Regions from separate parts of the Priestia sp. YIM B13552 genome, predicted to be linked through region 2. Evidence: riboswitches for the same ligand, from Rfam matches in the RefSeq annotation. Region 2 holds a riboswitch; each other region holds the start of a gene.
The links. Region 2 has a riboswitch for S-adenosylmethionine ahead of ACFX40_RS01795 (trans-sulfuration enzyme family protein). Riboswitches for the same ligand answer to the same signal wherever they lie in the genome.

Region 1 (3,158 bases), 210 kb from region 2:
ATTAAAAAGTGGTTAAAGCACTATGATATTTCTATAGCGGATACATTCCAATTAGACGTAGGGGCAGTAGCAGAAATTGTAGGAGGAAAGCCGGGACCTACTATCGCTATTCGAGCTGATATTGATGCGCTGCCAATTGAAGAAAAAACCAATCTGCCATTTGCTTCTGAAGTGAACGGTGTTATGCACGCGTGCGGTCATGATTTTCATACGGCTTCTATAATCGGAGCAGCTATCCTTCTTAAAGAGCGTCAGCAGGAGCTTTGCGGCACGGTTCGATTTATCTTTCAGCCAGCTGAAGAAACGGCTTCTGGGGCAAAAATGCTAGTTGAAAAAGGTGTGCTCGAAGGAGTGGAAGCGATATTTGGGATGCATAACAAACCGGATCTTCCTGTAGGAACCATTGGTATCAAACCGGGACCTTTAATGGCAAGTGTTGATCGTTTTGAAATTGACGTCAAAGGAGTAGGAGGTCACGCGGGTATTCCTGAAAAAACAATAGATCCGATTGCTGCTGCTGGTCAAATTGTTACTAGTTTACAAACCATTGTCAGCCGTAATCTCAGCCCCTTTCAAAATGTTGTTGTCAGCATAACTCAAATCCATGGAGGGAGCTCGTGGAACGTCATTCCTGACAAAGTAACGCTTGAAGGAACGGTGCGTACCTTTCAAGAAGAAGCAAGAGAAAAAATACCGGCTCTTATGAAACGAACTGCTGAAGGGATTGGCGCAGCTTTCGGGGCTTCAGTAGACGTTAAATGGTATCCATATCTTCCTGTAGTCAACAATGATGATACGCTGGAAAAACTGGCTACTAAAGCGGCAGAGGATCTTAGTTACCAAGTCGTAGAAGCTGAACAATCGCCTGGAGGAGAAGATTTTGCCGTATATCAGCAGCATGTACCAGGATTTTTTGTATGGATGGGTACAGCTGGAGAATATGAATGGCACCATCCTTCTTTTTCATTAAATGAAGAGGCATTGCTTGTAGCAGCTTCTTATTTTGCTAATCTCAGTTTTCATTTTTTGAATTCATTCCATTACCGAAAAAATTAAAATATTTTTATTTTTCTATTTACGCGGATGAAATTGTTTGATAAAATAAATTTTAAATTAAAAAAGTTATCACGAGTGGACGAGAGATCTGGCTCTTTGACTCCACAGCAACCTACGAATGTAAGGTGCTCCTACCAGCAAAGCATGTGCTTTGGGTGATAAAACGGGTGAAAAACTCATTTTGCATCAAAGCAAAATGAGTTTTTTTATTTTTCTAAAAGGAGAGGGTTTTATGAGTCATACAGCAGTTGCAGCACATACAGGAGAGAAAGCATTAAAGGAAGCAGTGAAATTATTAGGAAAGCATTATCAAGTAGCTTATCGTGAGTTAGAAACATTTTATGAAATTGTGGTCGAAAACCATGTTCGTACATATGCTGTAGGCATAGATATTAAAGATGTACAAAAAGCAAATGAACTAGAAATTTATTCATCATGCTGTTCCAAGCTTGAGCGAGTAGGCTGTCTTTTATAGAAAAAGTCTGCTCGCGCCTCTATTTTTTAAGTGGTTTTAAATAGAAAGCATGGTTTTTGACAAGCAAAGAATCTGGTGGGTATAATCAATACTCACTAGGTTTTAAAATTGATCGTAAATTGTCGAAATTTTTACACAAATTAAAGGTTACATTCGAAATGAATTGTGGTATGTTATAAAACAAGAATATTTTATGAAAGGAGCATTGAAATGGAAATGTCTCTTGAACACGGAAACGATGCAGGAAGCGAACAGCTTATTGATCGTATCCTAGACTTTTTAGAAGATGACCAAAAGTAAAAAAAGAGTGTGCGGTGCTATCCCTAGCCGCGCACTCTTTTTTTATCATGTGTGTAAAGGCAGCGCCATACTATGATACATAGGGATAGAATGAAAGGGTCTCTGTCAAAGGGATTGACGAATGGTTTTGTTTGATAGAAAATTTAGAAAAAGGAAAGAGATGAAGGGTATGTCGAACAAAACATCTTTGTATCAAACAAAAGAACAGTTAAAAAAACTTGTAAGCGAATTGGTTTCTATACCTAGCGTGACAGGAACGATGGCAGAAGTTGAAATGGCTGAATCGATAGCGTCGTATTTATTGAAGCTGCCTTACTTTCAAAAAAACGAGCAAGTCGAGCTTCATTCAACAGGAGACGGACGATCGATTGTCACAGCTTTTGTTCAAGGGAAAAATACGAATAAAACAGTTGTACTCGTAAGTCATTACGATGTAGTGGATGTACAAGATTATGGACAGTGGAAAAAGGATGCTTTTCACGCTGATACATTAACGAGTACTTTTTATAACCATATGGAACAAGTTCCGGCGCACGTACAAAAAGATATGATAAAAGGAGACTGGCTTTTTGGCCGAGGAACGATGGACATGAAAGCAGGCATTGCCCTGCATATCAGTATGGTTGAACGAGCATGCAACGGAGAGTTTGACGGAAACATCCTGCTGCTGTCGGTACCGGATGAAGAAGTAAATTCGCTTGGGATGAGAAAAGCAGTGCCTGTTCTTTTAGAACTTGCCCGCAAACATCAGCTGGATTTTTCTCTCATGCTAAATGCAGAACCGGTGTTCAGCCGCTATCCTGGAGATCAAACGAACTATGTGTACTCAGGATCGATTGGGAAGATCATGCCAAGCTTTTTGTGTTATGGAAAAGAAACTCATGTAGGGGAACCGCTAGCTGGTTTAAATGCTAATTTACTAGCTTCTTATTTAACAAAAGAAATAGAATTAAACGTTGATTTTTGCGAAAAAGTAAGAGATGAAACGAGTCCACCTCCTACGGTGCTGATACAAAAAGATTTAAAAGAAGAGTATTCAGTTCAAGTTCCGCACTCTGCCGTTGTCTTATTTAATTTATTTATGTTAAACCGCTCTCTTAAAGAAGTAACAGATCTGCTGTTGAAATCGGCTGACAAAGCGGCTTTGAATGTGAAAAAACATTATAATAAAGCTGCTAGGCAGTACGCTGCGGGAATGGAGAGTTCATCTCTTGACGTGAACGTATGGACGTATGAAGAACTTTATACTCATGCAGTCAAACAGCACGGTGAAAAATATGTGCAAGAAATGGAAGCAGCACTTTTGGCACAAGAGGATGATGATAGA
Region 2 (3,158 bases):
CGAAATGGTACATTTACACTTGTGCAGAATAATCAAGTATTACGCTTACAGCCAAGACACGTTAAAACCATTTGTGTAGGAGCAAAAGGGGCTTTTAAGCAAAACGATAACAATCAAAATAATGAAGAAACAGAAGAAAATGGAGAGACTGAAGCTGCAAAGTCTACAGAAGAGCGTACAGGAAGCCGTACGGGAGAACGTACAGGAAGCCGCACAGGCGGACGTACGGGAAGCCGGACAGGTGGGCGTACAGGACGCCGCACGGGTGGACGCACAGACGATCGTTCTCGAGGACGCCGCACGGGAGGACGCACAGGTGATCGCTCGGGAAGACGCCGTACGGGTTCACGCTCTTCAACACCGGCTGAGAAAGTTATTAAAACGAAAAATTATCGTTGGAAAGCATGATGAAATGGAACATAAAAGGTGCTTATAAAGCACCTTTTCTATCATATGGGAAAAAGGAGGAGAATGAGAATGAGTATGAATCATTATATCAATAAAATTGTGGAGTTAGATATTTCAGGTAAAACGACATTTGTTGGCAGGCTTATTGATCTTGGATTAGATATTATGGTTTTGTATAATGGACATGATTATTTGTATATTCCTCTTTTACACATGCATGGTTTGCGGGAAGTATCTGAAGAAGACTATACGGTTTTACGTGAAATAGAAGAGAATTTAATAGAAGAAAGTCAGCGGATTTCTTATCGTAATATTTTACAGCAGGCAAAAGGGAAATTTATTGAAATTTATGTAACAGGAGGGAAATCATTGCATGGCTATATCACAAGCGTGCTGAATGATTATCTTGTGTTTTATTCTCCAGTGTATAAAAATGTCTTTGTTTCTCTGCATCATTTGAAATGGCTCACTCCTTACAGCAATGAGTTAACCCCTTATTCTTTAAGCGACAAAGAGCTCCCAGTAAGGCCCGCCTCTGCACCTTTTGTCAGAAACTTTGAAGAGCAGCTTAAAAAATATGAAAATCAACTGGTCGTATTAGATTTAGGGGATCAATCAGAAAAAATTGGCGTACTTAAAGAAGTTTCTAATAATATTGTTGAACTAATTACGGCAAATGGAGAAAGTATGTATTGGAAGTTAGCTCACGTAAAATCTGTACACTTGCCTTAGAAAAAGAGACCTCGCTTTCGTCTCTTTTTTTTATGTGCTTATCAGGACAGGTATATTGAATAAACAAATGAGATGATTTAAATTTTTTAGAAAATTATGTTGACAATAAAGAAAATCTTTATTAAAGTTATTAACAACAAACGTTAACCACCAACAATTATATAGAACTCTTATCAAGAGTGGCGGAGGGACTGGCCCTGCGATGCCCGGCAACCATCAAATGAAACATTCATTTGAACGGTGCTAATTCCTGTGGAACATCAGTATTGTTCTAACAGATGAGAGAAATCGTGTATAAACGAACACTCTTCCATCTGTGAAGAGTGTTTTTTATTTTGAGTTAAGGAGAGAAATAGATGAAAATTGAAACTTTATTAGTTCGTTCAGGAGTAGGTCGTGATCCTTCAACAGGTTCTATTACAACACCCATTTACCAAGCATCAACATTTGCTCATCCTGCTTTAGGGCAAAGTACAGGATTTGACTATGCACGTACGGCAAACCCTACTCGTACAGCATTGGAAGAAGCAATTGCTGCTTTGGAAAAAGGAGAAGTAGGAGTAGCATTCGCTTCAGGAATGGCGGGTGTAATGGCAGTTTTAGCACTATTTAAAAACGGAGATCATTTAATTGTATCAGAGGATTTATACGGAGGAACGTACCGAGTACTAAATGAAATTTTTTCAGAGCAAGGAATTACTGTTTCGTACGTCAACACAGCCCATCTCGAGCAAGTAAAAGATGCGCTTCGTCCCAACACAAAAGCTTTATTTATTGAAACACCTACGAATCCAATGATGCACGTGACTGATTTGCCAGAAGCAATTTCGTTAGCTAAACAGCATGATTTGCTTACTATCGTTGACAATACCTTCATGTCCCCTTATTATCAGCGTCCTTTAGAGCTTGGAGCAGATATTGTGATACATAGTGCAAGCAAATACATTGGGGGTCATAATGATGTAGTTGCTGGTCTTGTAGTGGCTCGATGTAGTAGCTTAGGAGAGAAAATTCGTTTTTATCAAAATGCAGCTGGGGCAATCTTAGGTCCACAGGATAGCTGGCTGTTATTACGCGGTGTTAAAACGCTAGCCCTTCGTATGGAAAAGCATAATGAAAACGCACTGAAAATTGCAAATTGGCTTACTGCTCATGATCTCGTGGAAAAAGTGTATTACCCTGGTCTTGAAACACATCCAGGCTATGAAATCATGAAGAAACAAGCAACTGGATTTGGAGGCATGATTTCTTTTGCTGTCTCACACCCTGACATCGTGTCAGTACTTTTAGAAAATGTCAAAGTTATTACATTTGCAGAAAGCTTAGGAGGCGTGGAAAGTTTAATGACATTCCCAGCTCGTCAAACACATGCTGATATTCCGGAAGAAATTCGAAATCGTGTCGGAGTAACAAACTGTTTACTGCGATTATCAGTTGGAATTGAGCACGCAGATGATTTAATTAAAGATTTGAAGGAGGCATTTGATGCATACCAACAATAATAAACATAGATTTGGTACGAACTTAATCCATGCAAATACAGGAATTGACGGTCATTTTGGAGCGGTTAACGTACCTATTTATCAGGTATCTACATTTAACCAAGAAGATGAGACGAACAACGGCCGCTATGACTATTCTCGTTCAGGAAATCCAACTCGTGAGGCTTTAGAAAACACCATTGCTCAGCTAGAAAATGGATACGCTGGTTTTGCTTTTTCATCAGGTATGGCTGCTATCTCATCGGTGTTATCTATTTTTGAATCGGGGGATGAAATTTTAGTTTCACATGATACGTACGGCGGGACATATCGTGTATTAACACGATTATTTTCAAAGTTTGGTATCAAAACAACTTTTGTTGATACAACGAAGGTTGAGAAAGTTGAAGAAGCTATCACAAAGGATACGAAGGCTATTTATATCGAAAGCCCTTCAAATCCATTTTTACAGGTAACGGATATTAAAGCAGTAGCAAGTTTGGCGAAGGAGCGCAATCTCCTTACAATTGTGGATAA
Region 3 (3,158 bases), on a different contig from region 2:
ATAATAAAAAACATAATCATTCCGCTAAATCCGTACGCCAATAATATTCCTGGCCCTGCTAATTTAATAGCAGATGCAGATCCAAGAAACAGCCCTACCCCTATGGCTGCTCCTAAGGACATCAGCGTCACATGCCTTTCTTCTAACCCGCGTTTCAATTCTTTCCCCTGAGTTTTCCCCTGCATAAACGTCTCCCCTTTTTCCAATCTGTCAAAACGAGATGAACACAGCCTTTTTGTTAGCGCTTTCATATAAGTTTGTGCTAAAAGACAGCTAGGCTGTATATTTGTATTCTATCACCTTTCTCTCACTTTTCTTTTGTCGAAAAACAAAAAAATTATCTTATCATTTTGTTTAAACGCACAATTAGACATAGGCACTGCTTTTTTACTATGTATTTATTATTGCACTTAAGTAATAGTATTTTCAAAAAATAGAAAAACGCCGACTCAACTCCGTCAGCGCATCGTTCATTTTATGCTTTTTTATAAAAACTAGCATTTATCTCGCGGGTTCAAAAGTTTTACAGCCAGGTTCTTCCATATCAGAAACATGGTGACTACTTTCAGGACTCACAACGTAAATGGACTCTGCACTGCATTTGTTTCCCGATTTCCAATACATGCACTCATTCACTTCACATAATACACCTTGGGCCACTGTTATCCCTCCTTTGCTTGTCTTATCTATTTACTACCCGAAATATAGCGCTTCTAACATTCACACGCAAAAAAACCGCTTGTTTCTCAAGCGGATCTTTTTATTGCGTGTGTTCAACATACTGTTTTTTAGCTAAATATAACTCACGGCTCAGCGTGATCCGCCGTTCTCTCAAGCGGCTTAATTTAGCCTGAAATTGTTCGTTAGTTGGCTCTTCTTGAATCAAGCGATACGTAAAAGAAATATCTTCATTTAACTGTTTAAAATCTTCCCATATCTCTTGAACGAGGGCGGATTGTTTGTCTTCAAATGAACGATTTTGCTGCGTTTTTAGCGCAGCTAAAATTTCCTGCTGCCACGTTTCGTCTTTTATTTCTTTGGCTAATAAGTATAGATCTAAATAATCATCAGTGCTTAACGTTGTTTGTCTATTGTTCAATGTCATCACCTTTTCCACACGAAATTTTTCTTCCTAAGAAGAGGGTTTCATCATAGAAAAAGATTCCTCTCCTTATCTATCAGAGCTAGGCTATGCTGGAATTAGCACCATTCAATAATTGTGGTTGCTGAGGCTTCAAAGGGCCAGTCCCTCCACCTCTCTAGATAAGAATATTTCGTTTTTAAATTATTTCTGACTATTCTAATATGTTTTGTAGGTTACGTCAATAGCTTTTCAATAAAAAGAAAAAAGAAGTAAAATATGGTATGCTTTCATAAAGGATGGTGAGCACATGAAACGATATCTGTTATCTGCTTTTTTGGGAAGCCTGCTGCTGCTTCTTACTATTGCTTTTTCATCTACTTTCCATATTGCAATTGTCAAAACAACCGGAAGCATTGGAGGGATTATTTTAGCAGCGGCGGCTTTGATTATGAACGCGCTTGAAGATCCCCCCTCTTCAGACAATACAGGTGGAGGAGCCGTTGAAGTACTAGATAAAGGTTCCGTTTGGGCTACTTATTTACTTTTACTTTCATTACCGAACCTCATCGCATGTATAACATCTTATGTTTTATGGACTCGCTGACATTCATCAACGTTACGGACGTTTTGCCACTTGGAAGCTCATTGATATTTGTTTATCTACAAAGCCAAGTTCACGATACACATGCTGTGCAAAATTCCCAGCATGAACGCTGAGTCTGATTTCAGGGTATCCTTTGATAGACAATTCATCAATTGCTTTTTGCATTAACGGCTTGGCTAGACCTTGCCCGCGGTATTCCGGTACAACATATAATTCGTAGATAAAGCCAATTTCTTCTTTTGAAAAGAAGTCGGCAGATGGGCCGATAAGAACCCAGCCTGCGAGTTTATTTTCTTGTCTTGAAACTAAATAATAACAGCCTTTTTCAAGGGCACTACCAACTAGTTCATTTACGCGTTCTGCTGACGGATGAAACTGCTTCATTGTTCCTTCAAACAGCGCATCAGCAGATTTTTTCCGAATTTCTTGTATTTCTTCTTCAGTAGCTTTTGCAATCATTACGATCTCTCCTTTCGTGTTCGTTTTCCACATACGAGGATAAATTCCTGCAAAAAAAGTCTTCGCCTAAGCGAAGACTTTTATTTAAATTCAAAATGTTCTTGATGATTGCCTCGTTCGTCCGTCCAGTTAATCATAATGTCTAAACCTGCCGCTTTTCCAGGAACAGCAAAATTCGCATAGCGAAAACGCTGACCGCTTTTGCTTAAGTTAGACCGTTCAATAGGAGAAAACAAGCTGTATTTCGCCTTATTTTTTCCTTCGTGCCGAAAAGCTTGGACCTGCACGCGCTCTACGTCTTTTCCAATGTTTTCAACGGTTAATCCATATGTATGATAGACGTTATTTTTCCACTTTAGCTGATTATCTCCCGTCATGCTCGCTTTTGTGAGTTCAACTGACCATTGTTCAGATGATTTCTTCATTGGAAGCTTCTCAATCGAAAGAGCGCTGACATGAATGGCTGCAAAAGCAAGCCAAACAAAACAAAAAGTGCTGACTGTATAAAATAGTCTTTTCATAGATTCTGATCTCCTTAGAAATTTTAGTAGTAGCATTTCCTGTTCACTTAAAAATTATGATAAACGCTTTAACAAAAAAGCCTCTCCATTTAGGAGAAGCTTCTTAAATTAATGCATAAGCAAATCTTTTTGTTTGTCTAATGAGTGTTTTGTATATAAATCTCTTTCAATCGCATATTTAGGACGCTGTTTCACTTCGTTAAAAATCTTGCCAATATATTCTCCGACAAGACCCATTCCCATTAGCTGCAGGCCGCCTACAAGCCAAATCGATAAAATAAGAGACGTCCAGCCGATTTGCGTATGATCTAAATATTTTTGAATCAGCGCATAAATACCAAACGCAATACTAAAGAGAAAAGAAGCTCCTCCAAGCAGCGTCAATAAGCGTATCGGCGCTACGCTAAAAGATGTAATCCCGTCGAATGCAAAAGCAAGCATTTTCTTTAGGGGATATTTTGATTCGCCCGCTGTCCGTTCTTTGCGGTCA
Region 4 (3,158 bases), on a different contig from region 2:
TCATTCACACTAGAACTGAATATCTTTCTTTTTAACCAGCCCATTTTTGAAAATGAAGGTTTATACTGATAGCCCATCAGTGCATTTTCTTCAATCGTATCGTCTTTGGAGGCTCCCCACATATAGCGGTCTTCTGGAATATGAGCGATGCCTGCTTCTCTTCTTTCACGCACAGATCGCCCTGTAAGGTGCTCATCGCCAAGTTTGATACTGCCACTATCTGTTTCTACTAATCCAGCAATGGCTTGAAGCAGCTCTGATTGTCCATTTCCCGACACGCCTGCAATACCGACAATTTCGCCCGCAGAAACGTGAAGAGACACATTTTGCAATACGTTTTTTTGTCCTTTTCCTTTTAGAAAGAGATTTTGTACGTTTAAATGAGAGGTTCCTTTTGATGGCATTCTTGCAGGACGCTCTTTTAATTCTCTCCCTACCATCAGCTTAGCTAAGTGGTGAGCGGTAGTATTTTCTTTATTTGTGACGCCGGCTACTTTACCATTTCGAAGAACCGTAATGCGGTCCGCTACTTCCATCACTTCTTGCAGCTTATGTGTAATAATAACGATACTTTTACCTTGAGAAGCTAAAAAACGGATTGTTTTTAATAGTTCTTTCACTTCATGAGGAGTAAGAACGGCGGTAGGCTCGTCTAAAATAATGATTTCTGCTCCTTGATACAGCACTTTTAAAATTTCAATTTTTTGCTGTTCTCCAATCGAGCAATGCTTTACTTTTTTATGAACATCTACTGAAATTTGATACGTTTCGGTTAATTGCTGTACATCTGCTTTCGCCTGCCTTCTATTAAAAAAGACGCCTTTCTTTGGCTCATGCCCCAAAACTATGTTTTCAGCCACTGTAAAATGAGGAAAAACCATAAAATGCTGATGCACCATGCCTATTCCGTTTTTAATGGCATCTGCAGGAGATGAAAACGAGACGGTTTTCCCATGTAGCTGAATACTTCCTGAACTCGGCTTTTCCATTCCGTAAAGCATCCTCATTAACGTCGTTTTTCCAGCGCCATTTTCTCCAACCAGCGCGTGAACCTCGCCTTTTTTCAGCGTAAATGACACGTTATCATTCGCTAAAAACGAACCGTATTTTTTCGTCAAATTCGTTAACTGCAGCAGCTCACTCATTCCATTCATTGCTCCTTTCCACTTTAGGATTTTTTCAAAAATAAGAAAGAGAAGCCAGCCTTACTCGACTTCTCTTTTCAACTCACTTGGCTAACGGATCTTTTACCACGGTTTTTCCATCAATAATCGAATCTTTAATTTCTTTTAATTGATCAATTACATCTTGCCCTACAAAGTCATTAAGAGGTGTCTTGCTGTCTTGAGTCACATACGTTAACCCAACACCTTTTTCTTTTAAGCCGTATGTCACTACGCCCGATTTAAATTTGTCATTTGCGAGTGCTTCTACCGTTTCATAAGCAGCCGCATCAGATCCTTTTAACTGCGATAAAACGATATGCTCAGGATCTACTTCCGTACGGTCAATATCTTGGCCAGCCGTATAAAAACCCTTTTCTTTTGCTGCTTCAAATACACCCAAGTCGCCTACCGCTGAAGCTCCGGCGATAAAGTCAGCTCCTTTTGAAGCCTGTAAAATAGCAAGTTCTTTTGCTTTAGCTGGATCAGAGAAGCTTCCAACGTAGTTTACTAGAAACTCGGCTTTGGGGTTTGTTGATTGTAATCCTTCTTTAAAGCTTACCGTCCATTTTTTTAATAATGGAATATCATCTGCTGCAACCATTCCTACTTTATTCGTTTTTGTAACCAATCCTGCTGCTGCTCCTAATAAATATGAAGCTTCTTGTTCACGGAATACAACGCTTCTTACATTTGGTAAATCGACCACTGTATCAATAATCGCAAATTGACGCTGCGGGTTTTCTTGAGCTACTTTTTTCAACGCATCTTCGGATTCAAAAGAAGATGTAATAATCAAATCATAATTTTCTGCTACGGCAGCACGCAAATTACTTTCAATGGCTGCTTGGTCCGTGGATTCAATTGTCTTCACATCAATGTTATACTTCTTTCCAGCGCGTTTTGCTCCATCATCCATTTGTTGAAAAAACGGGTTAACTCCAATCTTTTCAGGTAAAACAAGAGCAATTCGCTTCTTTCCTTTCTCTTCACTTCCGCTGCTTTTTGTGCTTTTTGACTGACAGCCAGTTACGAGTAGTACAAGCGCAACTGCTAAAATAAGAAATCTCTTCATTTAACTTACTCCCCCTATAATATAAAAAAAGCTCTTCCTTTATATAAAGGAAGAGCTCGTTAACCAAACGTCTCTTCCTCATCTTCAAGAACATACTGTTCTTAAGGATTTGGCACCATTCTGTCATAGACAGCGGTTGCCGGGTTTCACAGGGCCAGTCCCTCCACCTCTCTTGATAAGGAAAACAATAGCTATTTGTTTTATGTAATATAGTCAATATTAATAGTTTTTTAACAATTGTCAATATTATTTTTCTTTTTTACGCAAAAAAACTATAAAAACAGATAGGATTATACGGTTTTAGTCTACTAAAATACAGATCAACCTTATAAATTAATAATCATCGTATGCCCCCTAGCAAGCGCTTACGGTAAGTCAGCTAGTCTTCTAGAAGGGTCATGTGTAGCAGAGCACTTTTATTACATCTCTTTTGTTAATCCACTATCGATTGAAAACACTTTACCAAGAATGTTAGACTTTTCCTGAGTGATGTTTTTTAAGAGGTGTTAACGTTGAAATTGATGAAAGAATTATCTGGAGTAGCTATTGGACTCATTATCGCTTTGGCGGTTTCAAAAATCTTTTTTGATACCCCAACCAATGTTGGAATCGTAGTTATTTTTATTACTAGTATGGTCGTAACAGGTATAGCAAGAGCGAAACTAAGATAAGATAACCTAACTAAAAAACACCCCCTTTTATTCGCAAGGTGGTGTTTTCTTTTAATGATTTTAGTATGTAGTTATTCTCAGTGAATGCTTTTACCCTTCTCCATCAATCATCGTATACTTCCTAGCAAAGCGCTTGTAGTAAATTTGCTCATCCTCTTGTCCATCGTTAAAAACAAGTCGGTTATGATTAATATCTTTTTCTTTTAACACATAGCCTTTTTCATTCATCAGTTGAATATATTCATCTAA

Region 1: it holds a riboswitch for S-adenosylmethionine, as region 2 does, so the genes downstream of both, ACFX40_RS02875 (hypothetical protein) here and ACFX40_RS01795 (trans-sulfuration enzyme family protein) in region 2, are expected to answer to the same signal.
Region 3: it holds a riboswitch for S-adenosylmethionine, as region 2 does, so the genes downstream of both, ACFX40_RS07415 (hypothetical protein) here and ACFX40_RS01795 (trans-sulfuration enzyme family protein) in region 2, are expected to answer to the same signal.
Region 4: it holds a riboswitch for S-adenosylmethionine, as region 2 does, so the genes downstream of both, ACFX40_RS06560 (BMP family lipoprotein) here and ACFX40_RS01795 (trans-sulfuration enzyme family protein) in region 2, are expected to answer to the same signal.

Annotation. Positions count from the first base shown of each region.
Region 1 covers NZ_JBHZOU010000001.1:566,979-570,136, reverse strand. The annotation lists gene ACFX40_RS02880 (M20 peptidase aminoacylase family protein) at 1-1,056, shown strand, start outside; SAM riboswitch class I at 1,120-1,221, shown strand; gene ACFX40_RS02875 (hypothetical protein) at 1,289-1,531, shown strand; gene ACFX40_RS02870 (M20/M25/M40 family metallo-hydrolase) at 2,001-3,158, shown strand, end outside.
Region 2 covers NZ_JBHZOU010000001.1:356,808-359,965, reverse strand. The annotation lists gene ACFX40_RS01805 (spore coat protein) at 1-408, shown strand, start outside; gene ACFX40_RS01800 (hypothetical protein) at 478-1,140, shown strand; SAM riboswitch class I at 1,308-1,425, shown strand; gene ACFX40_RS01795 (trans-sulfuration enzyme family protein) at 1,497-2,642, shown strand; gene ACFX40_RS01790 (trans-sulfuration enzyme family protein) at 2,626-3,158, shown strand, end outside.
Region 3 covers NZ_JBHZOU010000002.1:259,679-262,836, forward strand. The annotation lists gene alaP (alanine permease AlaP) at 1-185, opposite strand, end outside; gene ACFX40_RS07410 (DUF1540 domain-containing protein) at 502-660, opposite strand; gene ACFX40_RS07415 (hypothetical protein) at 761-1,099, opposite strand; SAM riboswitch class I at 1,169-1,270, opposite strand; gene ACFX40_RS07420 (hypothetical protein) at 1,392-1,688, shown strand; gene ACFX40_RS07425 (GNAT family N-acetyltransferase) at 1,701-2,147, opposite strand; gene ACFX40_RS07430 (hypothetical protein) at 2,228-2,668, opposite strand; gene ACFX40_RS07435 (glycosyltransferase family 2 protein) at 2,777-3,158, opposite strand, start outside.
Region 4 covers NZ_JBHZOU010000002.1:101,694-104,851, forward strand. The annotation lists gene ACFX40_RS06555 (ABC transporter ATP-binding protein) at 1-1,145, opposite strand, end outside; gene ACFX40_RS06560 (BMP family lipoprotein) at 1,228-2,238, opposite strand; SAM riboswitch class I at 2,314-2,420, opposite strand; gene ACFX40_RS06565 (hypothetical protein) at 2,751-2,909, shown strand; gene ACFX40_RS06570 (hypothetical protein) at 3,000-3,158, opposite strand, start outside.